2 regions of the Lactococcus sp. LG1267 genome follow, and region 2 is predicted to be linked to the other one. Evidence: riboswitches for the same ligand, from Rfam matches in the RefSeq annotation. Region 2 holds a riboswitch; the other holds the start of a gene.

Region 1 (15,355 bases), 830 kb from region 2:
GAAACGACTAATAAAGGTTATCTTGGGGTGGAATTTACTGGGATTGATTTTGCAAAAGTTGCTGAGGCAATGGGCGTTCATGGCTTTACAGTTAACAAAGTCGAAGAGTTGGACTATGTTTTTGCCCAAGCAATGAAGTTGGTTGAATCAGGCTTACCTGTACTTATTGATGCTAAAATTACGGGTGAAAGTCCTATTCCAGTGGAACGTCTGCAGCTTGATCCTAAACAATATCCACAAGAAACTATTGATGCTTTCAAAGAACGTTTCCATGCTGAAAAATTACAACCTTTTGCTGTTTATATGGAGGAAGAAGGTTTAGTTGAGGCAGGAAAGGCGACAGACTTGGGAGGCTTCTAATCACATTAAGGGGGGAAAATGGACAATTCAAAAATTAATAATCAAGCAACAACTGATGAAAACTTGGATCAAGCAGGTTACCGACGTTATCGTGGTAAGGAAATGGATATCTATTATAATGCTCAAATTTGTGAGCATGCAGGAGAATGTGTACGTGGTAATGCAGCTGTATGGGAAGTGGGGCGCAGACCATGGATTATCCCAGATAATGGAGAAAAATTTGATAATCAAGAGATTATCAATCGTTGTCCATCTGGTGCACTAAAATTTATCAAGTAAGAAGAAAAGAGGAAGACTATGAAAACTGTTGAAGAAGACAACAACATTATCTTGTACAATGACAATAATGAACGCATCGGCGAGATGACATTTATGAGAATGGGCAATAATATTGTTATCACTCATACAGGTGTTGCTATTGAATATCGAGGCCAGGGTCTTGCTCAACTACTTTTAAAAGCAGGGATTGAGAAAGCACGTAAAGAAAATCTCAAACTTCAAGCGACTTGCCCGTATGCGGCAAAGTATTTTAGAACCCACAAAGAAGAATTACAAGACGTTTTAAAATAGGAAAAACAAGTCAAAACATTCGCGTTTTGGCTTTTTTCCTATTATGATGGATTTAAGAGAAAGTTGGAGGAGCAGATATGGAAAAATATGACTATATTATTATCGGTGCAGGACCTGGAGGGAATGCACTAGCTTATGCACTCAAAGAGCAGGGAGCATCTGTCCTAATTGCGGAAAAGGATAAATGGGGCGGAACGTGCCCGAACTATGGTTGTGATCCCACAAAGATTATGATGGCACTTGTCGAAGCAAAGTATAAAGCAGAAAATCTCGTATCTGCTGGTTTACACGGTAACCTTAGAATTGATTGGCAAGAAATGCTAGCTCGAAAAAGAGCATACAGTGATGCCATTCCTTCAAGCACTGAACAAGGATTGAAAAGCGCAGGCATTAAGACTGTTTATGGCTCGGCAAGTTTTCAGACCGATGGACATCTAGATGTCGGGGATAAGGCATACTTTGCGGATAACTATATCCTAGCAACTGGTGCACGACCAAGGGTTTTGGATATTCCGGGTAATGAGTTTTTACTGACTTCCAATGACTTCTTAGAGCTAGAGGAACTTCCCAAACGTCTTGTTTTCTTAGGTTCGGGTTATGTCTCACTTGAATTAGCGCAAATCGCTAATGCAGCGGGAGCTGAGGTTTCTGTTCTCACACACGGTGCACTAAAAATTCGAGGTTTCGCGGATGAATTTGCAGCCTCGTATATTAAGCAATTACAAAACGAAGGCATTTCCTTTATTGATAATTTTTCGCCTGAAAGGCTTGAACAAACTGACTCAGGAATCAAAATCACTAGTGAAGACAATCGCAAAGTCACTGCTGATGGTGTTATCTCAGCAGTCGGGCGTATTCCAAATATTGAAGACCTAAATCTCGACGCTGTCGGTGTAAAAACAACGGCTAAAGGTATTGAAGTTAATGAATTTTTACAAACTAATAATCCAAATATATATGCTATCGGAGATGCTTTAGATAAAAAACAACCCAAACTAACCCCTGTTTCAGGTTTTGAAGCCAGATACCTTGCACGTTATTTTGCACAGGACGGTGAAATTGAAGGTATCAAATATCCGGCCATTCCTACTGTTATTTTTGGATCTAGCAAACTCGCCCAAATTGGTCAAACCAAAATTCTTGATAAAGAAAATGAGCGAAACATAGATATGACGGATTGGTATACCTATAAACGCATAGCTGATCCTCTTTCAAAAATTAATGTTATTGTAAATGATAAAAATGAAATTCTTGGAGCGACACTTCTCTCGACAGTGGCAGAAGAACTTGTAAATATCTTGAATTTCTGTATTAATCAAGCTATTAATTTGGACAAATTTCAAAATATGATCATGGCCTATCCCACAATTGCTAGTGATTTATTCTATCTTTATGACTAAAAAGCAGAAAGAGCCAAGTTTGAGGCTCTTTTTTTACGTTTTTTAATTAATCTAATAATTTTTAGTTTATGCTTGACATATTTACAGCAAGCTATTACAATAGTTAAGTAATATGTGAGAACGTTTCCACATTATGTCACAAGGAGGTCTATTGGCTACAATCAAACAGGTTGCCTCGAAAGCTGGCGTTTCCGTGTCTACAGTTTCAAGATATATCACACATAACGGATATGTTAGCGCAGAAGCAGAGGTAAAGATTAAAAATGCGATTCAAGACTTGAATTACTCACCAAATATCTCGGCTCAGTCTCTAAAAAGTAAAAAAAGTAACTTGGTCGGTCTTTTATTGCCTGATATCTCTAATCCCTTCTTTCCAATGTTGGCGAAAGGAGTGGAAGAATTTCTTAGAGAAAAAGGCTACCAACTAATTTTAGGGAATGTTAGTGAAGATCGTGAAATCATCAAGTCCTATCTTCAGTTTTTAGTTCAAAGCAATGCTGCTGGTGTCATCACAACGGTTGACTTTAAGGAAGAATTTCCTGAGTTTGATTTACCTGCAGTAACTGTGGATCGTGTAGGTAAGAAAAGTGAATTTGGTGTCTTCTCTGACAACAGCCACGGCGGATTTCTGGCTGCCAAGGCTGTAGTAGAAGCAGGAGCACAGCAGATTGCAGTTGTTCGAGGACCATTGACAACGGATAATACGAATGAACGCTTTAGTTCTAGTATTACCTACTTAAATCAAGCAGCGGTGGACTATCAAGTTTTTCAAAGTATGAGCTATGATTTTTTGGAAATCCAAGCGGAAGCAGAAAAACTTCTCAAAGAACAAAACACTCTTGATACGATTATTCTGCCTTCTGATGTTCATGCGGTTGCATATATGCAGGAGATTCATCGCATAAATAAACGTATTCCTGAAGATATCCAACTGATTGGTTATGATGATATTTTGATGAGCAAATACGTTTATCCCGCTCTTTCAACAATTCATCAACCCGCTTATGAAATGGGGCATGAAGCGGCCCAATTAATTTATAAAATGGCAAACCATCAGCCAATTGACCAAAAACAGATTAAACTTAAAGTTTCTTATGTTGAACGTGACAGTACAAGAAAAATAAAGGAGAACTAAAATGAATAAGATCACAATTATTGGCAGTATCAACCTAGATACAACTTTGAGAGTAAGCAATATGCCGAAACCAGGTGAGACTTTACATGCAAAAGAACATTTTACTGCCGGTGGCGGTAAAGGTGCCAACCAAGCGGTAGCAGCAAAGCGTTCTGGCGCTGATACTTTCTTTATCGGTGCCATTGGTAAAGACGGTGCTGGACAAATGATGCGTGAGCTTTTAGAGTATGAAGATATAGATACTTCAGCTGTCCAACTCTTAGAAAGCCAATCTACAGGTCAAGCCTTTATTACCGTGGATGATTCTGGTGAAAACAGCATTATGATTTTCTCAGGGGCGAATAATGCATTTACATCGGATCACGTTGAAAACTCAAAGCATATTATTGCCAACAGCGATTTTTTGATTGCCCAATTTGAAAGTGCCCTTGACAGTACAGTTACTGCCTTTAAGCTTGCTAAAGAAAATGATGTTAGAACTATTCTTAATCCAGCACCTGCGAGAACGGATATTCCACAAGAGCTCTTAGCTACAACCGATATCATTATTCCCAATGAAACTGAAGCTGAACTCATAACTGGAATAAAAGTAGAAGATGAGCATAGTCTAAAAGCTGCTGCTGATTACTTCCACAATCTTGGTATTGAAGCAGTGATTATCACCTTAGGAAGTAAGGGAGCTTATTATGATATCAAAGATGGCAAGTCTGGTATTATTCCTGCTTTCAAGGTAGCGGCTGTCGATACAACAGCTGCTGGTGATACTTTCATCGGTGCTTTAAGCACTGTTTTAAAAGCTGATTTCAGTAATATTGAGGATGCTATTCTTTATGGCAGTAAAGCTTCATCACTGACTGTACAAAGATACGGCGCACAACCCTCTATCCCTTACAAAAATGAACTGGATTAGGAGTATTTCAAATGAAAAAAACAAAAGTTATAAATTCTGATATTTCACGTGTCATTGCTCAAATGGGTCACTTTGACAAGCTTAGCATTGGTGATGCTGGGATGCCAGTTCCAAGAGGAACAGAAAAAATTGACTTGGCTGTAGATAATGGTATTCCAAGCTTCATGGACGTCTTAAATAACGTTTTAGAAGAACTTGAAGTTCAAAAAATCTATCTTGCTGAAGAGATAAAAGAAAATAACCCAAAAATTTTAACTCAAATTACTGATCGCTTACCTAATACACCTGTCGAATTTATTCCACATAGCGATATGAAGGCAGAGTTAAATAACTGTCATGCCTTTATCCGTACAGGAGAAATGACACCTTACGCAAACATCTTACTAGAAAGCAATGTCGTATTTTAAAGACAAATAGGAGAAAAACAAAAACATGAATACAACAGCACTATTAATTGGCCTTGGCCCGCTTCTTGGTTGGGGGCTTTACCCAACAATCGTTTCAAAAATTGGTGGGAAACCCGTCAACCAAATCCTTGGTTCAACTTTAGGTACTCTAATTTTTGCCCTAGTTTTTTCCATGTCACAAGGCATTCATTTAGCTTCAGGGATGGATTTATTTCTCGGTATTTTATCTGGAATCGGTTGGGCTGCAGGGCAAATCGTAACTTTTTACTGTTTTAGTTTGATTGGTTCTTCTAAAGTAATGCCAATTACGACAGCTTTCCAACTCTTAGCTGCATCACTTTGGGGTGTTGTTGCTTTGGGAAACTGGCCTGGTGTTAGTGCTAAAATTTTGGGAGCTTTCTCTCTTATACTTATTATTTTTGGTGCGAGCTTGACTGTTTGGTCTGAAGAAAAAACGCCTGCAAGTACGGGGCTTTTGAGAAAAGTAGTTATTTTCTTAGCGCTTGGTGCGATTGGATATTGGGCCTACTCTGCTGCACCTCAAGCTAGTAACTTGTCAGGTCAAGAAGCCTTTCTCCCACAAGCCATTGGTATGCTCTTGACTGCTCTTATTTACAGTATTGTCATCTCTTTCAAAGAAAAGTCAAAAATGGCAATCTTTGAAAGTGTATCATACAAACATATCATCTCCGGTTTCTTCTTTGCATTTGCGGCCTTAACTTATCTCATCTCTGCTCAACCTGATATGAATGGTTTGGCGACTGGATTTATTCTTTCTCAAACATCTGTTGTTTTAGCAACTTTGACAGGAATCTGGTTCTTAAATCAAAGAAAAACAAAAAAAGAAATGCTCCTAACAATTATTGGTCTGGTCTTAATCATTATTGCAGCCTCAATAACTGTTACTATCTAAAGAGAAATACAGCTTTAAAGGCTGTATTTTTTTATATTAAGATATGCTATACTTGAAGTAAAAGTAAGGAGCAATTATGCACGTAAATAAGGAAATTGTAAGACATGGGGAGGCACTTGCTCACGTCTGAACCATGTTGTCTCCCAATAAGTTACTAAAACTTTTTGGAGGAACAAAACTTGAACACAAACTATAGATTAAATACATTAGGCTTCACAGAAAAATTTAAAAAAGAAGCTATGAATTATCCAGATTTTTATCCCGGACGAGTGATTGAGCAGAATCGCAATCAATACATCGTCGCAACTCAATCAGGTGAAGTCAAAGCAGAAGTATCGGGGAAATATCGTTTTGAAGCATTAGAATCACTTGACTTTCCAGTAGTCGGCGATTTCGTTCTCTTAGATCGAGAAACAGATTCTACTGGACGGGCACAAATTCAGCGCTGTTTGCCACGCCACTCAGCTCTTATTCGTAAAGCAGCTGGAGAGACGCATGAACGCCAACTTATGGCGACTAATATAGATAAAGTCTTGATTTGTATGTCGCTTAATGAAGACTTTAATCTACGACGAGCAGAGCGTTATCTTACCCTAGTATGGGAATCAGGTGCTCTTCCTGTATTTGTATTAACTAAAACAGATGTAGCACAGAATATGGAACAAAAACAAGCAGCTCTCCAAGTGATTAGTTTAGGTGTTGATATTATTCTGACATCCTCACAAACTGAAAATGGATATTTTCCTTTACAATCCTACATCACGGCCGGAGAAACCTATGTTTTGATTGGTTCATCTGGTGTGGGTAAATCAACATTGGTTAACGCATTATTGGGACAAAAAGCGTTAAAAACAAATAATCTACGCAGTGATGGAAAAGGAAAGCACACCACAACACAACGTAGGCTATTTAAATTACCTTCAGGAGCTATGATTATTGATACGCCGGGGATACGTGAAGTTGGCTTAGATCGGGCAAATTTTAGTGAAAGCTTCTCAGATATTGAAGCTTTAGAATCGCAATGCAAGTTTTCTGATTGTAAGCATGGCAATGAACCCGCATGTGCTATTCAAGGCGCTCTTGCACAAGGTGAACTTTCATTTGAACGTTTTTCAAACTACCAAAAGCTACTAAAAGAAATAGCTTATGCAGGTCTAAATAACAGAGAAATTGAAAGAAAAAAACTCGACACAATGTTTAAAGAAGTTGGCGGCATGAAAAATGTTCGTAAAGCACTAAAACAAAAAAATAAACGTTACTACTAGAAGACAAAGCACTGATCTTTACTCATCAGTGCTTTTTATGATAGAACCAATAAAAATTTGAGCGCTTGCTTTATCTTTATGACACAGTATGTTATACTAAAATTAATTTCTATATGAAATATAATCCTATAGAAAAAATAAATATCATAACACAATGGGTACCGATAAAATGATCATTTTATCAGTTGAGAAAAACCATCAAACCTGCTCGGGTTAAGACCTGCGAAGGGATGTGTCATTACTACTTTTAGTTTATCTAACTTGATGTGGTATGTTTTTTGCTTTCCCCTCCTTGTGTTTACAAAGGAGTTTTTTTATGTCAACTTTAACAGAAATTCGTCATCAAAAGCCTTTAATCTTAAGTCTTACGAATAGTGTTACCATCCAAAGAGTTGCTGATCTTGTAAGTTTTCTAGGTGCTTCACCTTTAATGTCGTCCGAAAAGGATGAAATTAAAGATCTCCTTACACTTGCAAGTGTACTTGTTTTAAATACAGGTACTTTGAGCCAAGAAGATGTACCACTTTTCATTGTAGCGGGACGTTTAGCAAACGAAAAAGGAATCCCGGTTGTTTTAGATCCAGTAGCCGTACACGTTCCTTATAGGGCCAAAATCATGAAACAACTCTTATCTGAAATTCACTTCGATATTATCCGAGGGAATGCTTCGGAAATTGCTTGGTTTGCTGAAGAGGAAGAAAAGAGTAAAGGTATCGACTCACTTGCTACGACTATCAGCAGTAATAATGCAAAAAGTGCAGCAAAAAAAACAAATGCTGTTATTGTTCAGACGGGACAAACAGATGTCATCACAGATGGAAATCATCTGCATTATGTGAAGACAAGCAGCAAACTTTTTGAAATAAATGTTGGATGTGGTGATATGTTAACTGCGGCGATCGCTACTTTTTCAGCCACAAATTCTCACCTACTTGAAGCTTCATATGAAGCTACTAAATTTTTTAGTGAATCTGGAATCCAGGCAGAACGACAAGTCAAAGGGCTTCCTGGAGATTTTATCACTGCCTTATTAAATAATATCTATTGCAGTTCAAAGAAAGCGGGGCTAAGAAAATGATTGAGGTACCACAAGTTGTCACAATTGCAGGTATTGATTCAAGTGGAGGAGCAGGAATTAATGCGGATCTTAAAACTTTTCACAGTCAAAAAGTTTATTCGGCTACGATTGTTGTAGGTCTGACTGCTCAAAATACACTTGGGGTGCAAGAGATTTCAAGTGTAGCGCCTCATTTTATATTATCGCAATTTGACTCAGTGTTTTCTGACTTAGATATTTCTGCTGCAAAAACAGGGGCACTTTTCGATGTAGCTCAAGTTAAAGCTGTTATCACAGGAATTAAACGCTATCAACCCCAACATTTGGTAGTTGATCCGGTGATGGTTGCGAAAGGAGGTACCGTTCTTCTTTCAGATGAAGCTATCAGGTGCATAAAAAAAGACCTTTTTCCCTTAGCAGAACTCATTACGCCGAATCTGCAAGAAGCAGAAGTACTTCTGGATTACCCGATTTCTAATGAGGAAGAGATACGACAAGCGCTTTATGATCTGCAAAGTTTGGGGGCGAAAAATGTTCTGATTAAAGGAGGGCATTCAGCGCGAGAAACTGTGACAGATTTATTATTGACAGAATCTGGTGAAATTATGTGTTATTCTGCTTCAAGAATTCATACAAATCGAACACATGGTACAGGGGATACACTTTCCTCATATATTACAGCTCATCTTGCACGGGGAGAAGAACTGCTTGATATTTTACCTCATGCAAAATCCTTTATCACAAACGCAATAAAAGAAAGTATTAATGTTGGTCACGGACACGGTCCTCTTAATCATTGGGTAAGATGTGATGAATAAAGAATATTTAAAGTGTTATTTTATTGCAGGTCCACAAAATTTTGCTGAATTATCCATAGAAAAAGCAGTCAAAAAAATTATTGTGATTCTACAGTCAGGAGTATCTTCCTATCAATTTCGCGATAAAGGAACAATTTATAGGAATCAAAATCAAAGAATGACCACTGTATTGAAGCTCCAAGAAGCAGCAAAGGACTTACATATCCCTTTTATTGTCAATGATGATTTAGAACTGGCTTGCATGATCCAAGCAGATGGGGTTCATCTTGGACAACAAGATAGAGCAATTGCAGAAGCCAGAGAAAAGCTAGGCCCGAAAAAATATATTGGGCTATCGGTTAGAAATAAACAAGAACTCTTAGCAGCACAAAAAAGTGACGCAGATTATCTTGGCATTGGCCCCATTTATCCTACAAGCAGTAAATCAGATGCTGCCGAGCCATTTGGAGAAAAACAACTGAGAGAGTTGCTTCTTGTAAATCAAAAATCAATCGTTGGAATTGGTGGCATTACTCTTGATTCGCTAAATAAACTGAGCCAAATGCCTTTGGATGGAGTAGCAGTTATTTCACTTTTAACAAGAGCAACAAATCCACAAAATATCGTAAGAAAAATACACGCACTATTTTAGACAAAAAATAGTATTTATCATTAAAAAGTCTCCTTTTATTACTTATAATAAACACAAAAACATGAATGTTCAAATTGCTCTTAAAAATGTATTTATGTTTTAGTATACTATAAATAAATAAGACTATTTGGACTAATGTCAAATTTGTAGACAGAAAAAAGTGTTAATTGATTGAATTAAAGTAATTTTCTTCTTTCTGATTAGGAGTGAGTCCAAGATTAGCCGAATGTGGGTTGTAATTGTTATAAAAATTCTCAATATATTCAAAGCAATCTAATTGAACCTGTTTCATATTTTGATAATTTTTTCGGTTGATTTGTCTATGCTTCAAATACTTGAAAAATGCTTCAGTAACGGCATTATCATAAGGATATCCAGGCTTAGAAAAAGAATGCATGATATTATTGTCATCAATTATTTTTCTAAATTCAATGGCCTTAAATTGTGAACCTTGGTCAGAATGGAAGAGAAGTGTTCCTTCAATCTTTCTTTTATTAAGTGCTAATTCTAGAGTGTCACATGCTAACTTTGCATCGATACGATGACTGAGTTTCCAAGCAATACATTTTCTAGAGTAGAGATCAAGTATAGCGCAGAGATAGACATGTTTCTTATATCCGATAGAAATATAGGTGAAGTCTGTTGTCCATACTTGATTTGGTTGGTCAGGATTAAATTCTTGCTTGAGTAAGTTCTGAGGGTACGTTTTTTGAACTTCTTTAAGTGAGCGTTTTGGCTTAACGGTTGCCATTTTAGGGAGCGCCATATTCTTCATGAGACGGTAAATTCTTCCTTCAGAGATTTTTGTATCATAGTCTCTTTGAAGAATGACCTTGATAGACTTCACACCAAGTCTTTTGTTTGCTTTGGTATAAATTTGAAGTATTTGTTTTCTATAAATTTGATTATCCAGTTCTCTTTTTGAGGGCTTATGTTTTAAAAATTTATAGTAAGTAGAACGATTGACATGTAAAACACGACACAAGGTTGTTGTGGCGTGTTCAAAGCGTAACCGATAGACAGCGAGGAGTCTTACTTTAAGTTTTGCATGAATATGGCACTTGCTTTTTTTAAGATGAGGTTCTCCTCTTCAAGCTGTGCATTACGTTTTTGTAGGTCTTGTATTTGTTTGGCAGTAAGTACAGAATTATCTTCGAGTTTAACTTGAGAATACTGTTTGATCCATTTAGAAAGTGCTGTTTGAGATACACCATAGTCTTTACAGAGTTCAGACTGAGTTTTTCCAGTTTGATAAAGATTGACAAGGGATTGTTTGAATTCTTCATCGTAGCGTTTAGATTTTGACATAGGATGTCCTTTCGTTTTCATGTCTTTTAAAACAGATTATAACACATAAAGTTCTGTCTACTTTTATAGTATACATCCAATTGGAGAAAATATGAAAAGATTTATTGGGTTAACTGTTGTATCAATTATTTTTTGTGGAGGATATTTTGCTTTAAAACATATTTTAAACACGACTGACTATTACGCGAAAGTTACTTTGGAAAACAAGACGAGTTCTGTGACCAGAAGCACTTCTGATTCAGAAAGTGAATACGTCTATTTCTTCAAATCCTCTAATAGTAAAGGGGAAATCAAAGATCTACGTTTACGTGCAGATTCATTACGTGAAGGTGTATACATCATGGCTCACATAAATTACGATAAGATTGTACGTTGGAATATTGTAGAAGAAAGAAGTGTTCCACCAAAAGCGCTAGAGAAGATAAAGTTATAGAACAAAAATAATGCCTACTGCATTATTTTTTTATTTTCTTTAATATTAATAAATGTTTAAGCAATTAATTCACTTTTGTTCTGACAATTCTGTACAATTAAAATATAAAGCGCTATCACACCGAAAGATTGGAGAAGGATATGAAAATTAATACAAGGAAAAGAAAGTTCACCTTAGCTTCTGTGGTGTTACTTGCTGCAGTTTCAAACATGATTGTTTCTCAATCAGCTGTGGAGGCCGTAACGACCACCATTAAAAATCAGGTCTCTAATGGTGAGGTTGTTATTTATGCACAACAGGCTGGACCTTCAAGTGCTGCCGCTACGGGAAATGCTATCGGGAATAATGACGGTACACAACAAGCTGCAGGTGAATCTTCAACATCTACGGCGACAAATAACTTAACAATGTCGAACGTTCAGTTTTCTGCAACTAAAATTACACCGACTGGTGCTGCTTCTGCAATGGTTAACAGTACAGGTGATGTTGTATCTTCAGCCTTTACAGCCGATGTTTCAACAAGAAAAATTCAGAAAACCGATACAAATGGTATGACGGACTTTACGGGACTTACTGATGGTTATTGGCTTTTTCATCAAATGACTTTAGTTGGTGGTGTCCAGACCGTTAAGGATTTTATTGTGACGGTTAATACTTCCGATACAACCAATAAAGGTCCACTGAATGTCTATCCGAAGCAGGATATGACGAAATATAAAAACTTATTTGATATTGCTGCTACAAACGCTGATGATAACTACAACGGAAAAACGCCTAATGAACTTGTATCACCCAATGCAGATACGACAACTTTAATTGATACAAATTAGAGTGACGCTGCGAATACAACGACAGCAGCAGCTGGAAACAAGGTCGGTTGGAACGTCAATACAAGCTTTGATAAATCACAATGGGTCAATACTTCTGATACAGTGACTTCGCCTGATATCGCAGATAATGTTAAAGCAAAATTTACGATTGAAGATACGATTCCAGCAGGATTCACAATCGGTATTCCAACGCTTAAGGCGGGTACAACAGCTTTAACACCTGAAGTAGATTATACAATGACCATTACGAATCAAGTGGTTTCAGTTTCTTTAACAAATGATGGCATGAAAAAAGTAGCTGGTCTACTAGATGCAGCAACAGGTAGAATAAATATGAACCTCTACATTCCTACGACAGTATCAGGTAGTGTTACAGCGGGGTCATATAAAGATAATGCCAAAACAACAATCATCAATGCTTACGGTGTCGATCTCAGTTCAACACCTAAAAATTCTACTGTAAATATTGGTGGTGTCCAACTGACGAAAACGGATGGGACTTCAGCAATTACTTCATCTCCAGCTACATTTGTGCTGGTAAGAGCAAAAGATGCAGCCGCGGCTGAGGCCTTGGTTAAAAAACATGCCTAAAGCTTTAATGGCTCTTCTTCAGATCTTTCCAGTTTACCGACAGCCTACTCATCAACAGACAAAGCATCTTTCGTGACACAAGCTGACGGAACAATTGCTGTCAAAACAACAGGAGCTTCAGGAGTCGCTACTTTTTCTGGTCTTAACCTTGTTGACACCAACACAGACACAGAAAACACAAGCAACTATTTTGCGGTCGAAGTGATTGCTCCTGATGGTTTCCAATTACCAACAGCAACGACAGCTGCCAATGTAACAAAGGTCAATGCTTCAACAACACCTGCTGCGCATAATAATGATATTGTGAATAATAAACCATTCCCACTTCCATTTACAGGTGGAGCAGGAATTGTCGCCGTGGTATTAGTAGCAGGAGCAGCGGGTTTTGCAGCAATGGTTATTCGTAAAAAGAAACAAGAAGTAGAGGTAGATTCAAAATAGTAAAATATGGATACCATGCAGGAGGAGCACATGCGTGATAAAAGTCCAGATAGAAAAAGCGAACGCCGATTTTCACTGCGCAATATTATTTCCACTGTTCTGTTGATTCTTGCTTTGGGTCTTTTATTTTATCCTATCTTTGTGAACTATATGGTCGCGCAACAAAATAAAACGACAATCCAAAAATATACCAATAGCGTTGAAACAATAGATCCAGCCCAAGCAAAACATCTCAAAGATGAAGCAACTATTTATAATCAGTATATTTACGCCAAAAGTCAATACCAAAGCTGGAATAAAGCAGTACCAGATTATAAGCAGCAGTTGGTGACTAACAATGATAAAGTTATTGCTTATCTCTCCATTCCACAAATTAAGGTTACGAACATCCCTGTTTATAGTGGCGATAGTGAAGAAACATTAGCAGCAGGTGTAGGTCATATCCCACAGACAAGTTTACCCATTGGTGGGGAAAATACACATGCTGTATTATCAGCACATTCTGGGCATATTAATAATACCTTATTTTCTGATTTGGAAGACTTGAAAATGAAGGATGTTTTCTACATTCATGTCTTAGATCAAACATTAAAATACGAGATTTTTGAGCGAAAAATTGTAAATCCTGAAGATACGGATGCTATTAATGTCATTCCGGGAAAGGATTTGGTCACACTGGTTACATGCTGGCCAACAGGTATTAACAATAAACGCCTACTTGTTACAGGAAGAAGAGTTACTACAAATACATTGAATCCACAAGAGCACATTCAACGTAATAAATATGGCTACAATTTCTGGGTGATGCTTCTTGCAAGTCTGTTAGCGCTGTGTGCATTGGGGCTTGTTTTACGCAATGTCTTGAGTGCTAAAAACTATAATATGCGAATCGATAGAGCACAGTTCGATGCGATTCAAAAAGGCAAACAAGAAATTATTATTGCGCCACTTCCTCCGGGAAGTAGAAAGTACCGCTTAAAAGATAAAATTACACTCATTGCGGCAGAGGCTCTTGAGTCTGATAAACGTCAATATTTTGCAAAAGTAGATGACCAACAGTGGGAGAGTGTTAATAAGAGTAAGAAAGCTGAAAAACAAAAGATAAAAATTACTCAAATTATAAATGCAGATGAATTTAATAAAACAGATGAACACTTAGAAAACACAACATATCTTGAGTTTAAAAAGACAGCGGAGCACCTGTTACAAGAGCGGTTAAATACAAAACAGCTTCCTGAAAACTGTATTTTAATTAAGGTGATGGTAAAAGAATAAATTCTAGAGAGGATCCACATGAAAAAAAGACGACTATTGGCTCTTATATTCTTTTTTTCAATTATTTTATTGAGATGGAATAATGCGCCAATTCAAGCAGCGGAAAGACATTCTCAAAATATAATCATTGTAAAATATGGACTCACAGCGGCGTCTCATGGATTTTCTACTGATCAAAGCTTTAATACCGGCTTAAAAATTAACAATATCATTATTGATAATGAAGGTAAGGAACTTCAACCCATAGCTGATATAAGCTATACAGTACAGCAAATTACGGAGAAGGATGATTTAGCAGTAATGGACCCCTCAAGCTACACAAAAGTGGGCAATCCGATAAAACTCGTGACAAATAACGAAGGTATCGCAAATACACGTTTAGGTGACGGCAAATACATCCTAACTGAGCAATCCAATAGTGCTGCAGGGCTTATTAATCCGCAAGCACCTGTTTTGCTTGATTTCCCAACAGCAGATAGCCTAGAAGAGATTTATATATATCCCAAATCTAGTCTTATTAAGACTGAAAAGCAACCTACACAAAATTTTCCCAAGCCAAAACAAATTCAGTACAGACATGATTTACCACATACGGGTGAAAAAATCTCATGGTTTATCGCACTTGGTGGGGCATTTCTTTTGATTATTGTTGCTTTTGTTCTTAATCGTAAAGAAAAAAGTACACAAACGAAGTGAATTTAGGGGAAGGAGGTGAATTTATTTGAAGAAAATGAGCAAAAGTGATTGTGGTGACTTAAGTTTGGGCTACAAATATTATAAGGAAATAAGAAGAAAGGATAATAGAAGGAAAAGCAAAGCATTACACAAATATTTTAAACTGGTTTTATATGCTCTCACCTTCTTTATACTTAGTCCATTGTCACCTGTTGTGAATTGGATGCCTTCTTTGGGGACTCTTTCTGCTGAGGCTTCCATTTCTCAACAAACGGATGGTACTGGTATAACTTGGAATCTTATCACAGCAGGTAATGATATCAATACGTTAGCTAC
Region 2 (15,355 bases):
TACTCTTTATTGGTGCTTTTATCTTATCTATTATCACGATGCCAGAACTTTGGTGGATTATTATTGTGATGGTTGTTCTTATTGTGTTAGTGACGATGTTATCCATGAAATCTATGGGTCCTCACTTTATGGTTTTCCAAAAATTGATGGACCGTATCAATGGAATTGCCAAAGAAAACCTACGTGGTGCTCGTGTCGTTAAATCATTTGTTCAAGAAAAAGATCAAATCCAAAAATTTGATGCCACATCTGATGAGTTATTGGGTCATAATATGGCTGTAGGTTATACTTTTGCTGCGATGATTCCCGCATTTACAATCATTTCACAATTGGCTGTTTTTGGCGCAATTTTACTGGTTTCTACTTATGTAACACGTGATTTGAATACCGCCGCTAATACGCTTGGTGGGATTATGTCCTTTATCCAATACATGATGCAAATCATGATGGCGATTATCATGGGCGGTATGATGTCAATGTTTGCCTCTCGTGGTTTTGTTTCTATTGGACGTATTAACGAAATTTTAAAAACTGAACCTGCGATGGTGTTTGAAGATGTTGCGGACGAAGAACTTAACGGTTCTGTTAAGTTTGATCATGTCTCTTTTGCTTATCCTAACGATGAACATCCAACCTTACAAGACATCAGCTTTGAAATTCAACCTGGACAAATGGTTGGGATTGTCGGAGCAACGGGTTCTGGTAAGTCAACCCTGGCTCAATTGATTCCGCGTCTTTTTGACCCAACTGAAGGTACAGTAAGTGTAGGTGGAAAAGATTTACGCCATGTTTCTAAAGCTACTCTGAAAAACACAATTTCAATTGTCTTACAAAAAGCAATTCTTTTCTCTGGGACAATTTCTGGCAACCTGAAACAAGGGAAAGCAGATGCGACCTTGGAGCAAATGAGCCGTGCAGCCAGCATCGCGCAGGCAGCAGAGTTTATTGAAAAACTGCCCGATCATTATGAATCACAGGTTGAAGAACGTGGGAATAACTTCTCAGGCGGACAAAAGCAACGTATGTCGATCACGCGTGGTATTATCAAAGATCCTAAAGTCCTTATCTTAGATGACTCAACATCAGCGCTTGATGCCAAGTCAGAAAAACTGGTACAAGAAGCTTTGAGCAATGACTTAAAAGATACGACAACAATTATTATCGCTCAAAAGATTTCATCTGTCGTTCATGCGGACAATATTCTGGTCCTTGATGAAGGTAAACTTGTGGCGCAAGGCACACACGCAGAGCTCGTTGAGAATTCTGCAGTTTACCGTGAAATCTATGATACACAGAAAGCAAAGGAGGACTAAATTTTCAATGTTCTTCAATATATTAATGAAAAACAAGAAAATGAAAAAAGATTATGAATGATACATCTCGTGCATTGAAGTTCTTCTATCTCTACTTCAAAAAATATAAATTACAATTCCTCGTGATTGCGATATTTATCATTGCGGCTACTTATCTGCAAGTTAAAGCGCCCGTACTTCTCGGGGATTCTATCACACATCTTTCGACTTACGTTGGTGATTATTTTAGTCATCAACACGCTGATGAAGCGATGAAAGGTTTACAACAAATAGCGGCAGGAGCAAACCAAGCTCAGGACGCCTTGCAGCAGATTGCTGCGCAAATGGGGAAAGCTACTGGACAAGTGGTTGATTGGCATAGTCTGACATCTGCTAATGTACCAACTGCGGTAACTTCTAACCTTCCTTCAGGAACAACAATTGATAGTCTTCAAGCTATGGCTAAGATTCCGACAGATTGGCACCAGCTTACAGATGCCAATGTTCCAGAAGCTATCCGTGCTAATCTTAATGGTCAGTCAATTTCTGACTTGATGAAGGTAGCTACATCACATGCACCAAGCAAGGCTGACTTTATGCGTTCAATGTGGATGCTACTTGCTTTTTACGTGATGACAGGTATTGCGCAACTTATCTATAGCTTGCTCTTTACACGTATCGTTGCACACTCAACAAACCGTATGCGTAAAGGTCTCTTTGGTAAGTTGGAACGCCTAACAATTTCGTATTTTGACCGTCATGCGGATGGAGATATTCTCGCCCGCTTTACCTCAGACTTGGATAATATTCAAAACACATTGAACCAAGCAGCAGTGAACGTTACCACTAACTTTGCCCTGTTCATCGGGATTTTGTATATGATTTTCGACCAAAATGTCAAGATGGCATTAGTGACAATTTCTACAACTCCTGTGGCCGTTCTCTGCGCTGTGATTATCATTATTCAAGCTAAGAAATACACGGATAGACAACAAAAAGAAGTCGGCGAACTTAATGCTTATATGGATGAAAAAATCTCTGGGCAAAAAGCGATTATCGTTGAAGGACTTCAAGCAGATGCAATCGAAGGTTTTGAAGTACGTAATGATAAAGTACGTAAAACAACCTTCGCAGCTCAAGCTTGGTCAGGTATGATTTTCCCATTGATGAATGGCTTCTCCCTCTTGACTTTGGCTTTGGTTATTTTTGCAGGTGCTAATATCCTCCTTAATGATGCTTCATTATCAACTGCTGCAGCCTTTGGTTTGCTTGCTACATTTATCCAATATGCGCAACAATATTACAACCCAATCATGCAGGTTTCTTCATCTTTCGGTCAATTGCAACTTGCGGTAACTGGTGCAACACGTCTGAATGTGATGTTTGATGAAAAAGAAGAAGTACGTCCTGAAAATGGTAAAACTTTTGAAGGTATTTCTGAAGGTGTACACATTGAAGATATTGACTTTAGTTATCTTCCTGGCAAGCCGGTCCTCAAAGATGTCAACATTAATGTAAACAAAGGCCAAATGGTTGCCTTGGTTGGTCCAACAGGATCAGGTAAAACAACTGTTATGAACCTCATGAATCGTTTCTATGATGTGGACAAAGGGGGAATAAAGTTTGACGGTACCGATATTCGTGAATTTGACTTAGATTCATTACGTTCAAAAGTTGGGATCGTCTTGCAAGAATCTGTCCTTTTTTCTGGAACCATTGCGGACAATATCAAGTTTGGTAAAAAAGATGCGACTATGGATGAAGTTATCACAGTAGCCAAGACGACACATATCCACGAATTCATTGAGAGCTTACCAGATGGCTATGAAACGCTTGTGGATGACGACGATAATATTTTCTCTGTAGGTCAAAAACAACAAATTTCGATTGCCCGTACTATCTTGACTAACCCTGATTTGCTTATTCTTGACGAAGCAACATCAAACGTTGATACGGTGACAGAAGAACAAATTCAAATGGCTATGGAAGCAGCAATTGCTGGTCGTACTTCATTTGTTATTGCCCACCGTTTGAAAACAATACTTAATGCAGATAAAATTGTTGTTCTTAAGGACGGTGAAGTTATTGAAGAAGGAAACCACAATGAGCTTGTAAATCTTGGTGGCTTCTACTCTGAGCTTTATCACAACCAATTTGTCTTTGAATAAAATTAAGAAGTATCTTAATATAAAAAACGCTCGTGCTTTAACGAGCGTTTTTTTTAATGTGGTCAAGATTTCCTAAAATAAGGGAAAGTGCTGATCATACTGAATCAGGATATTTGCTCGAAAATAGCGATAATATCGACAGGACCAATACCAGCAGGAATAATTAGCTGCTCTTTGCTTAAGGGAGCATCCTCTACTTGCCAGCCGACAAAGTGATAGTGAGGTAATTTGACTTTGGCTGGTGAGATGTAGCCTTGTTCAATGCTTCGCATACCTTCAGGATGGTCCCACTCCAGTGGTTCATTCCAAATTGTTTTAGCGCTGTAGCGTACAGGATATTTGATTGGTGTCCATTGTGCATGAAAGTCATAGATTTGCCCAATAGGCTCGAAGTGATGTTTTTCTTGAGGTTTCCAGAGGAAGCTGGGATTATAGACTCTGGTGCGATGAATAACTGAAGTTGGTCCAGCATACAGTTGGGCTTGTTCCTGAGATTGGGGGTGAGCAAGTACATTGTGACGGTTACGGACTTTAGCCCATCCTTCAAAGGTATAGCCGGGGAGCTTTAAGGTTTTGTTCTTGAGAGAATAGCTTTGACTTTTAGGAAGGAGTTCCGAGCTCATGCCAATCCATTTCCCTTCAGCACTTATTATTTTATTATAAGCTTGATAATCTGCTTCATTAAGAGAAGGCACTGGACTTATTTGAGCACGTTCCAAATGGTTGAGCATGTCATTATTAATATTGAAAAAATAATTTGCTTTAAAAAAGGTTGCTTTCTTTTTGTTTGGGATGAAAGAAGTTTTGAGTGAAAAATTCATCATTTATCCCTTTCTTTATTTTTTGTGTCTAATGTTATATTATCATTTTTTTCTAATGTTAAATAATAATATACAATGAGATTTTAGACAGATAAATGAATACATTTCATAGATGAAGATCTGCGAAGAAAAAAGGATGCTTTTCATCTATTCAAAAGACGGGAAAAATGGTAGAATAGAGGGTACATGTATTTCATGTCTCAAATAAAACAATAAGTGATAGAGTAATAAATTTATGAAAAAAATAGTAATCAATGGTGGTAAAAGTATCTCAGGGAAGGTAACGATTTCTGGAGCTAAGAATAGTGTAGTTGCCCTTATTCCGGCAACGATTTTAGCTAACGATATTGTTACACTTGAAGGCGTTCCCGATATTTCAGATGTTGCAAGTTTGGTTGATATCATGGAAATCATGGGCGCAAAAATTCAACGTGATACTGATGCGGGTATTTTGACGATTGATACACGTGACGTTGTTTCAAAGCCATTGCCCTATGGTAAGATAAACTCTTTGCGTGCATCGTATTATTTCAATGGAGCACTTCTTGGTCGTTTTGGGAAGTCAACGGTTGGTTTACCCGGGGGCTGTGATTTAGGTCCACGTCCTATGGATCTTCATGTTAAAGCTTTTGAAGCTTTAGGAGCAGAGTTATCTTACCTTGAAGATGCCATGCACCTTGAAGCTAAAGAAGAAAAATTACATGGCACAACCATCTATATGGATATGGTTTCTGTAGGTGCAACAATTAATACAATGCTTGCAGCGAGTACAGCAGAAGGTGTAACCATTATTGAAAATGCAGCACGTGAACCAGAAATTATTGATGTGGCTACACTCTTGAATAACATGGGCGCAAAGGTACGTGGGGCTGGCACAGATGTGATTCGTATTACAGGAAAATCAGAAATGCACGGTGCACGTCATACGGTCATTCCTGACCGTATTGAAGCAGGAACTTATCTTGCTTTGGCTGCAGCTATGGGAGACGGTGTCATCGTTGACAATGTTATCTACGAACACTTAGAATCTTTTATTGCTAAACTTGAAGAAATGGGTGTACGCATGACCATTCGTGAGGACTCTATCGAGGTTCATCGCTCAGAAAACTTAAAAGCTATCAATATTAAGACAGTACCTTACCCTGGTTTTGCGACTGATTTACAACAACCAATCACACCGTTATTACTGAAAGCACAAGGCCGTGGTTGGATTAAGGATACGATTTATGAAAAACGTGTCAATCATGTGCCAGAAATGGCACGTATGGGTGCTACAATCTCAACTGTAGATGATCATATTATTTATGAAGCACCTAATAAGCTTCAAGGTGCTCATGTTCGTGCTACCGACTTGCGTGCAGGAGCAAGTTTAGTTTTGGCTGGTATTATCGCCGAAGGTACAACAACGATTGAAAATATTGAATTTATTCTTCGAGGTTACGATAGTATCATAGAAAAAATGACGGCTTTAGGTGTTGATATTCAACTTATTGAAGATTAATTGGGAAAAGTTAACACTTTTTACGTATCATTAATATAGGAGGTGTATATGGCTGATTTAAAATTTGAAATTGAGGAGCATCTTATTACTCTATCTGAAAATGCTAAAGGCTGGACAAAAGAGCTTAACCGCGTGTCATGGAATGGCATGGAAGCTAAGTATGATTTGCGCCAGTGGTCGCCCGACCATGAAAAGATGGGCAAGGGAATTACGCTGACAGATGAAGAATTTGCTGTTCTTTTGAAAGAACTCGGAAACAAATAAAAAAACCAGTTTTTCTGGTTTTTTTTATGAATCATATATAAAAAGAAAAACCATTAGTATGGTTCTTTTATCAATGCATGTAAATCATGACAATCATAGCGATGTAAAGAGCAAAAGTAATCACAAAAGTAATGCGCCAAAAAAGCTTAAAGAAACGTTTATATTTGAAGTCTTTAAAATAGAACAAATCCAATAGCAACAAGACGAGAGCTAAGAAGGAAAGAATCAAAAAGTAGTAAGGCAAAATATTGATAGCAGTAAATTGCTCTGAAAAAAGTTGGAGTCCAAAAATTAAAAAGAGGACAAAAATATCAGGAATGCGAAGTTTTCGATTAGTCAAGTGGCGAATACGTAAAAATTTAAAAGCGAAAACCAATACGATCCAGCTGAGAAGCGGATATAAAGTGGCAATAATCTTAGGTAACATAGCTTAATTTTAGCGGTTTTGGGTACTTTTGTAAAGTGTTATTTGTCGGAACAATAAATCGAGATGTAAAAATAAAAAGAAAAGCCATAGTTAAGCTTTCCTTTTTATTTAAATTTCACGAATTTCAGCAAATTCAGCTTGTACAAAAGTTGCGAGTTCTTTTGGATTGAGGCGTATAGAACGGCCGACTTCACCGGCAGAAACAATGATTTTATCTGCATCCAGTGCGATGGTATCGATATAGATAGGGAACCTTTTGGTTTGCCAGATACCGACAGGATTATTAGCACCATGGATGTATCCAGTGGTTTTTTGCAAATCTTTTTGAGGAATCATGTGGACCTTCTTATTTCCAGAGACCTTTGCTAATTTCTTTTCAGAAAGATGCTCTGTCAGAGGAAGAATCCCTACGATTGGACCTGTTTTATCTCCTATAAGTGCGAGCGTTTTATAAATGTCACGACGTTGGATGTCTTCAGGCATGAGCTCTGCTTCTAAAGCATTGAGAGCAAGCCCTTCATGATTGACTTGACCTTTGTCCAGAATTTGTTCAACTAATGTTTTTTTCAGTTTCTTTTTCTTGCTCATGCGTTCATTATATCACTTTTTCGCTTGAAAAATCTGAGGTGCACTCTTGGAGAGCAGAACAAGGACTAGAGAAGCAAGAGCCGCAGTCGCAATTCCACTTATTCCATTTACAACAAATGAATAGGGAATAGCTCCCCAGCCTTTCCAAGCATATTGTCCCCAAAAGATAACACCAGCGACAAAGTGCCAAAAATATTTGATAAGAACGCCGAGAAAAGCTACAGCAAAGATTGTACGTGTTTGGCTAGAGTCCTTTTTGCGCAAAACACCAGCTAAACCAAGAGAAATCGGTGCAACAATATATTCAAGCAAGGCCTGTACTGGAGTCAAGATAGTAGCTTGACCTAATACAATCAGAAGTAGGCCAAATACTAGCCCGCCTGTCATGCCCCAAAAGACGCCGCGGCGCAAGGCTAAGACCAGTAAGGGAATAACTGCCAGCTCAAGATAAAAAACCTGAGCATAGTTTATCGAGATGAAACTCAAGACAAGAGCTAATGCGGCAGCAATAGCTGTTTCGGTAAGTTCTAAAACTTTAGAATTAGACATAAAAAATCTCCTTTTGTTGGCACAAAGGAGGGTTAGAGAGAATTGAAGACAGCAGTCCCCTATACAAACACATTCCTACGCTGGTACTAACCAGATCAGGTCAAATGGTGTTTCTCAGCTCTTGGTTTCCCTTAGAGCACCCATTGTGCAAATTTTTAATTTTACAATCTTAATATACCATAAGATGTTTACTTTAGCAAAAATGTCATACTTATTCCCAGAAAATTCCAAGCCATATGAATGACCATATTGAGGTAAAAATTTCGGTATTTAAAATAGAATGTGGTTAACACCAGACTCATTGAGCCATAAACAAGCCAACTGTAAAGATCTGTTGGACTGTGCATACCTGCAAAAAGCAGAGCTGCTGTCACGAAGGCTAAAAATTTATTTTTTGTGAAGAGAACTTCGAAAGGGCCAACACGGTAAGTGAGTTCCTCAAAGAAACCGGCAAAAATCGTTTGGACAGCAAAGATGCCTAAAGGAATAACCTGGGCGAGACTATTCAATGCCTCTTGATTTTCTGTACTTGCTTGTAAACCAAGCGCCTGTGCTAAAATGTTGACACAGAGTGAAACTAAGAAAAGCGCACCAAATCCGAGGGCAATTTTGCCCAAGGGAAATTCTTTGATAGCAATCGGTGGAATAATATTACGGCGGCGAGCAAGAAAGTAAGATAAGCCAAGAGCAATAAAGAAAATCACAAAAAAGATCACTTGGTCAAGAGAAGAAAAAGCTCTTCCAGAATGCAATTGGCTCATGAGTGACGTAGCAAAACTTGGCAATAAAGAAAGTACAAAGAAAGCAAGCCAGATTGATTTTTTATAAGTAAAAATTAAACTAATTAGATAAAGAAGGAGGCTGAGTCCTAACCATTGCCCCCAACCAGCCCGTAAAGAAAAAGGAAGGGCAAAGAGAAGAGCAGGAAGAATTGTCCAGGTCCAAGGTTTTTTAATAAGGTCTCGAAATTTAATCATAAAACAATTCTAACATATAATCATTGATAATTTGTATAAGTTTTAATAAAATATAAGAAGATAAATGGAGAATCAGAATGAAAGAATTCATAAATAATTTAGAAGTTTGCTTACCAGGCTACCGTGTACTCAATCGCGAAGAAAATTTAAATTTTTATCGTGATGTGCTTGGCATGAAAGTCTTGCACGAAGAAAATGCAGAAGTTTTTTTATCTGGTTATGAAGCAAAGCAACCAAGGTTAATCTTAGAGGAATCACCAGGTGTAGTTCCAGTTCAAGGTGTGAAAAAACATGGACGTACAGTCATCCAAGCTGATGAGGATGAAATCGAACAGCTTTTAGCGCGCAATCTGGACCAAGTCACACATCTTTATCAGGTAAAAGACAGTTGGGCTTTTGAAGCTGTTTCTCCAGAAAGTGATGTTTTTCTGATGGTATCTGTAAATGATTGGTCAGACTTAACGGAAGTTGCTAAATCTGAAGTTGACTTTGATGAGGGAGAATTTACAGGATTATCCGATTTCGCTATTAAAGAAGTGCAAATTAATATTGCTGAAAAGTCTATTATTTCAGAGTATGAAAAAATTCTTGGTGTAAAAGCGCAAGGGAATCTTTTAGATCTTGCTGGCTTGCATCTGGTCTTTTGTCAAAATGATGGACCTGACTTGACAGCTAATATGGATGAAAAGCTTGACCTGATGCTTTTACGTTTTCAAGTGTCGCCATCTTTTGATTTGGCTCAGTTTGCAGATGATTTACCTGATGAAAAATTGTATCTGGATAAAAAAGCAAAGACATTGGCTATTGACATCCCACACCACATGGAACTTTGGTTTACAAAACAAGGCCTATGAAAAATGAAGAAGAATTTTTAGCGACAATTGATGACTATGTGGCAGAAGAAATTTTCCCAGGCTGCCAGATTGCTATTGTAGAAGGAACAAAGGTTCAAGAGTTTGTTCGAGGCAATCAAGCAATACTTCCACAAGTCGAACCATTGGTTGCAGGGAAAAAATGGGATTTAGCTTCCGTTTCAAAAGTTGTAGGTACAGGAACAGTAGTCATTAACCTCGTTTTATCAGGAAAGTTAAGTCTGGATGCTCCGTTTACGGATTATTATCCTGATTTTCATGATGAGAGCATCACTTTGAGACAGCTTCTTACTCATACAACAGGTATCAATCCGTTTATTGAAAACCGTGATAAGTTAGATTTTAAAGGTTTAAAAGAGGCGATTGACCATATCGAGGTAACGGAAGACAAAAGTTGTCACTACACAGATATTAACTTTATTTTGTTGGGCTTTATGCTTGAAAAGCTTTATGGGAAATCTTTAGACGTAGTTTTTAAAGCAGAGGTTTTTGAAAAATGGGACATGTCTGCCACATCTTTTGGTCCTGTTACCAATGCTGTACCTACAAGTCTAGATACGAGAGTGGGAACAGTTCATGATCCAAAAGCAAAAGTGTTAGGGAAACATTGTGGATCAGCAGGGCTTTTTGCACCGATGAATGATTTGGTGAAATTTGTTCAAGGTTATTTTTCAGACACAAAATATTTGGCCCTACAGAAAAATTTTGCAGCGGGTCAACGTCCAAGAAGTTTAGCTTGGGACTTCATACATGACCAATGGTTACTGCACACAGGTTACACAGGAACTTTCATCCTGATGAACCTGGAAGCAAAAAAAGCGGTGATTTTCTTATCCAATCGTGTGCATCTGAAAGATGAGCGGGCACAATGGATTGCAGATCGCGATGTATTGATTGAAACACTCATAAAAAATTTAAGCTGACAGTCCTGTCAGCTTTTTTTACTACCACATAAAAAAACATTTTCCTTTTTAAAAGGAAAATGTTTAATATTTCTTAACTGATATTGTCTACAGGATCGTTCTTTTTCCGATAACTGATCAATATAATAAAGTAAAGTAGTGCGGTAAAGAGGGTTACTCCAACAGGATTAGTAGTAAGGATACCAAAGAAAATCAATAACAAAGCAATAAGAGCAATAAGACTCATACTCATAGTACCTAGAGCTTTGGTCTTACGCGCTAATAAGAAGCCTACAAGACTAATTAAGAACCAAACTAAAAGGACAGTGTAAGATAAAGAACCAGCGAGATAGTTGAATAAGCTGTCTCCTAAGAAGTAAGAAAGAACAACACCAATATACAATGTCCCAGAGCAGAAGAGCACAGCTCTTTGAGGAACCTTGCTTTTATTTAAAGTAGCAATTTTTTGCGAAAATTTCCCTTTATGATTTTTTAAGCGGAAGAATAAAATTCTTGAAGAGGCATAAATGCCAGAGTTGATTGAAGAAAAGAGCGCCAGAATAATAATGGAATTAATGATGTCTGCAGCAAATGGAATATGCATTTTGTTAAAGACCATGACAAACGGGCTCATTGTTGATGTTGCCAAGTCGTTCCAGTTGTAGATAAGGAGCAAGAGGAACATTGGGACGATATAAAAAGAAATGATACGTCCAATAACGCCTCGGATAGCGCGCGGGATAGCAGTTTTAGGATCTTCTGTCTCACTAACAGTAATGGCAATGAGTTCAGAACCACCGTAGGAATAGATAACAATCAATAAAGAATTGATAACGCCTTTAAGTCCGTGTGGCGCAAAGCCACCATATTTTGTCATCCCTGAAAATGCAGATATCAAGTTGGTATTAAAAATGTTTTGTGCAACTAAAATGACACCAAAAATAATAAGAAGAATGATAACGCTGATTTTGATAAAAGCAAGCCAGTATTCCGTTTCGGCAAAGAATGTTACTGACAGTAGGTTAATAAGTGACGTTAGGATAGCGATGAGTAAGACAAAAGCCCATGAAGGGATATTAGGAAACCAAAGCTGTATAAAGCTAGCAGCAGCGACAGCTTCGGCAATAATATTAATCATCCAAAGTGACCAATACACCCAGTCGGTAAAGTCGGCCGCATGGTTACCCAGATAAGGTTGAACCAAACCTGAAAGGCCATGTGGTTCATCCGAGCTGAGAACTAATTTTTCTAAGCTCTTCATCACAAAGAATAAAACCACGCCTCCGATAAAGTAAGAAAGAAGGACAGCAGGACCAGCAGATTCTATAGCGGAAGCGCTCCCTTTAAAGAGTCCAGCCCCAATTGCTCCACCTAGAGCAATCATAGTGATATGGCGTGTTGCCATTCTCTTTTGTAAATTTTGATTATTTTCCAATTATAAATTCCTCTCGTTATAAAAATAAATATTTTTAATTTAAAATTCTAAGTCAAATTAAGTCTCCTCTCATTTTATTGTCACGTTTGAGTAGCAATAATCGTTAAAAATAAATTAAAAAAAGATGCCCAAAGGGACATCTCTTTGCCCCTTTTTGACCAACGCCAAAGAGGACTCACACCTTTACTTTCCAGTACTTAGTGTGAGCCCATAATCAACAACAAAACTGTGTGATAAGCGTTAATCATTTTTTGAGCCTCTTTATTTTAATAGTGTAAAGTATAATACAAATAATACAAAAATTCAAATTTTTGCATAAATTAAAAAATTAAAAGTGGACTTAAAAAATTTTTATGTCAAAAGGTTTTTACATTGACTTACACTGAAGGAACTAAGTCTTAGAAAAAATTTTTATTGAAGACGGACATACGTTTTTTATTAGGGCATTCGTGAAAAAATTAGCCAAATATGGTATAATGTATGCACATTTTAAAGGGATTTAGAAGAAAAAATAGACGGAGAGTTGGTGCAAAAAGGCATCAAAAATAGGATAAAGATAAAATGAGCAGAATGATGCCAGCACGTGTACGCAGTGAAGGAATAGCCCTGTATAGTCAGGGGCTTTTAATTGATCCGTCAATAGAAGATTTTAAACTTTCTGCAGAGGTTGCAGGAGAACAAGTAATTTACGATATGGATGGAGCGCAGGACTATTGTTCTTGTGCTGATTTTCAGCGTAATCATCGCTATTGTAAGCACATTGCTGCAGTAGAAGAATACCTCAAGAATGAAAATAAAGAAATCGAAGACGATAAAAAAAATATAGAAAAGATTGAGCTAGTGGCAAATGATGAATTGGCTGCCAACGCTGCCTTTTTAGATGCCTTGAATGGGGAAACACAAGTTAATTTCGGAGCAGAGCAATTTTCGATTGAAGTACATGTTGAAGATAATTCACAACTCTATGATGTTTTTTCTATGGATTACTTCATGTATTTTGACTTACGCTTATATAGCGAACGTTTAGGTAGGGCTTATGTGATTAAGGATATTCCATATTTTTTGAGAACATTGCAAAACTTTGGACAATATTCGCTTGGTGCTCTTCACTATGTTGATCTCTTTTTTGATAATTTCGATGAAGCCAGTCAAGACTTTTTGAATTTCTTGCTTAAAATACATGGCAAACTTGATGCCCAAATGGCCAATCAACTATATATTAAAAATGGACGTTACCTCAACTTCCCTTATCTTTTTATTGAAGAGGCAATGGATTTGGCTTCTAACTTGTCACGTTTTAGCTTGAGATTATCAGGTGCATTGGTTAACTATTTCACCTTCGTTACTCTTGACGAAGATTCAGAAATTTTTAAATTTAGTGTGACAAGCCAAAGAGACTTTATTGAGCTAAAAATCGAAGATAATGCTTTCAGTTCCTTTTACAGTGGTTCGCTTTTATATTATAATCATGTTTTTTATAAGGTTGACCATGAACAAAAACGGTTGTTACAGCTGGTTCAAAAAGAACTTGAGGGTGCAAAACATAATCAATTTTCATATATGGATAAGGACAAAGTAGCGCAAGCACTGCAACAACTTTCTAGTTTAGGTCAAATCTCAGCTCCTGAAAATTTTGTTATTCGCCCCTTTACACCGATTTTTAACTTTGCTAATCCTGATGGACAAAATATAGAACTTTCGGTTCAATTTGATTATGGAAATTTTAAAGTGGAACACTTCCATGAATTAGAAACACTCGAGTTTTCAAGAGACTTACGCCTAGAAAATAAGATATTTACGCTCATGGCTCGTTTTGGTTTCACACGTTCTTTTACAAGTTCTGTTACGCTTTCGGCACAATTTGCAGAAACTTTCTTTATTAAAATTTTGCCCCAATTCCAGAAATTAGGTCAAGTAAAACTGTCTCCTGGACTAATGGATATGAAAGTCGATGAAGTGCCGGAAATCATGATTGATCGTCGAGGAGGCTTGTTGGATATCGCCTTTGAAATGCCAAGCATCGGCGAAAATGAATTTGCAAATGTTATTGCACAACTGCAAAATAATGCGGAATATTATGTCAGTGAAAACGGAAAATTATTTATCTTTGACCAGAAGTTCAGTGAGTTGAAATCGGCTTTACGAGAACTGGATGATAATTTTACTATTAGTGGAACGAGCTTAGAAGTCAATGTGACACGTAGCTTCCAAGTTTCTAAAATATTTGAAAATATTTCAAGTAGCAATTTTTCGAATGAATTTAAAGCCTTCTATGAACACTTAACGCACCCAGAAACCTTCCCTTACGAAAAACCTGAGCATGTCAAAGCAGAACTGCGAAGTTACCAGGAAACAGGAGTTCGTTGGATGTCTATGTTAACGCACTATCACTTAGGAGGTGTGTTGGCAGACGACATGGGGCTGGGTAAAACAGTACAAGCAATCACCTATTTACTATCAAATCTAAAAGAAGATGAAACAGCCTTAGTCACTGCTCCTGCCAGCCTTATTTACAACTGGGCCAGTGAGTTTGAGCAATTTACGGACACGGTAGATTATGTGGTTGTTGATGGGATGAAGGCCGATCGTGATGCTTTGATTCACGGGAAACATCAAGTTTATATTACAAGTTACGGAAGTTTCCTTAAGGATTTCGATGATTATCAAGACAAGAAGCTTAACTATCTTCTCTTGGATGAAGCACAAGCTGTGAAAAACTACAGCAGTAAAACAAATAGAGCACTTAGTCAACTGAATGTTGAGCATACTTTTGCTTTATCAGGAACGCCGTTGGAAAATCGCTTAGAAGAAATTTGGGCTATTTTCCAAGTGGTAATGCCTGGCTTTTTACCAAAACGGGAAACATTTAATAAGATGTCGCCAGAAGTTATTGCCCGTATTATCCATCCATTTATTATGCGTCGTAAAAAAGAAGAAGTTCTGACAGAGTTGCCTGATAAGATGGAAATGACCTTACGCAATAACATGGTTGAAGAGCAAAAGCTCTTATACTTAGCACAATTGGAATTGATGCAACAATCTGTCCGTCAAATGGACAGTGCGAGTCTTAAGAAATCACGTATTGAAATTTTGGCAGGAATCACACGACTCCGTCAAATATGTAATACACCGGCACTTTTCATGGACAATTATGAAGGTGGTTCTGGGAAGTTAGACAGTTTGATGGAGCTTTTAGAGCAAGTCAAGGCTTCTGGTCATCGCCCTTTGATTTTCTCACAGTTTACCAAAACCTTCCCTTATATTGAAGAAGCCATGGAAAAATTGGATCTCACAGCTTATAAGCTAACGGGTTCAACTCCAGTCAAAGAACGGTTAGAAATGGTACAAGCCTTTAATGCTGGAAGTCGTGATGCTTTCCTCATCTCACTGAAAGCAGGTGGTGTAGGTCTGAACCTTACAAGTGCTGATGTTGTTATCCTGGTCGATCTCTGGTGGAATCCAGCGGTTGAGGAACAAGCCATTGCAAGAGCTCATCGTATGGGGCAAAAGAGTACTGTTGAAGTCATTCGCTTGATTACACAAGGAACGATTGAAGAAA

Evidence for each region. A riboswitch is a leader RNA that binds a small molecule or an ion and turns the genes downstream of it on or off. The one in region 2 is predicted to bind thiamine pyrophosphate.
Region 1: another riboswitch for thiamine pyrophosphate. It lies ahead of thiM (hydroxyethylthiazole kinase); the one in region 2 lies ahead of thiT (energy-coupled thiamine transporter ThiT).

Annotation. Positions count from the first base shown of each region.
Region 1 is NZ_CP071295.1:1,493,505-1,508,859, forward strand. Features, by position in the region: gene spxB (pyruvate oxidase) at 1-360, shown strand, start outside; gene J0J33_RS07315 ((4Fe-4S)-binding protein) at 379-639, shown strand; gene J0J33_RS07320 (GNAT family N-acetyltransferase) at 658-930, shown strand; gene J0J33_RS07325 (NAD(P)/FAD-dependent oxidoreductase) at 1,008-2,330, shown strand; gene J0J33_RS07330 (LacI family DNA-binding transcriptional regulator) at 2,482-3,465, shown strand; gene rbsK (ribokinase) at 3,467-4,375, shown strand; gene rbsD (D-ribose pyranase) at 4,387-4,782, shown strand; gene rbsU (ribose/proton symporter RbsU) at 4,808-5,695, shown strand; gene rsgA (ribosome small subunit-dependent GTPase A) at 5,875-6,960, shown strand; TPP riboswitch at 7,105-7,208, shown strand; gene thiM (hydroxyethylthiazole kinase) at 7,277-8,038, shown strand; gene thiD (bifunctional hydroxymethylpyrimidine kinase/phosphomethylpyrimidine kinase) at 8,035-8,835, shown strand; gene thiE (thiamine phosphate synthase) at 8,828-9,466, shown strand; one part of gene J0J33_RS07370 (IS3 family transposase) at 9,630-10,543, opposite strand; one part of gene J0J33_RS07370 (IS3 family transposase) at 10,543-10,774, opposite strand; gene J0J33_RS07375 (YxeA family protein) at 10,866-11,207, shown strand; gene J0J33_RS10795 (hypothetical protein) at 11,348-12,037, shown strand; gene J0J33_RS10800 (hypothetical protein) at 12,140-12,628, shown strand; gene J0J33_RS10805 (hypothetical protein) at 12,701-13,069, shown strand; gene J0J33_RS07385 (class C sortase) at 13,100-14,344, shown strand; gene J0J33_RS07390 (LPXTG cell wall anchor domain-containing protein) at 14,363-15,040, shown strand; gene J0J33_RS07395 (LPXTG cell wall anchor domain-containing protein) at 15,075-15,355, shown strand, end outside.
Region 2 is NZ_CP071295.1:230,296-245,650, reverse strand. Features, by position in the region: gene J0J33_RS01240 (ABC transporter ATP-binding protein) at 1-1,313, shown strand, start outside; gene J0J33_RS01235 (ABC transporter ATP-binding protein) at 1,367-3,460, shown strand; gene J0J33_RS01230 (hypothetical protein) at 3,565-4,284, opposite strand; gene J0J33_RS01225 (UDP-N-acetylglucosamine 1-carboxyvinyltransferase) at 4,517-5,782, shown strand; gene J0J33_RS01220 (YdbC family protein) at 5,831-6,046, shown strand; gene J0J33_RS01215 (DUF3397 domain-containing protein) at 6,117-6,473, opposite strand; gene J0J33_RS01210 (aminoacyl-tRNA deacylase) at 6,582-7,061, opposite strand; gene thiT (energy-coupled thiamine transporter ThiT) at 7,074-7,610, opposite strand; TPP riboswitch at 7,666-7,764, opposite strand; gene J0J33_RS01200 (CPBP family intramembrane glutamic endopeptidase) at 7,799-8,587, opposite strand; gene J0J33_RS01195 (CppA C-terminal domain-containing protein) at 8,665-9,441, shown strand; gene J0J33_RS01190 (serine hydrolase domain-containing protein) at 9,438-10,382, shown strand; gene J0J33_RS01185 (amino acid permease) at 10,456-11,796, opposite strand; gene J0J33_RS01180 (DEAD/DEAH box helicase) at 12,358-15,355, shown strand, end outside.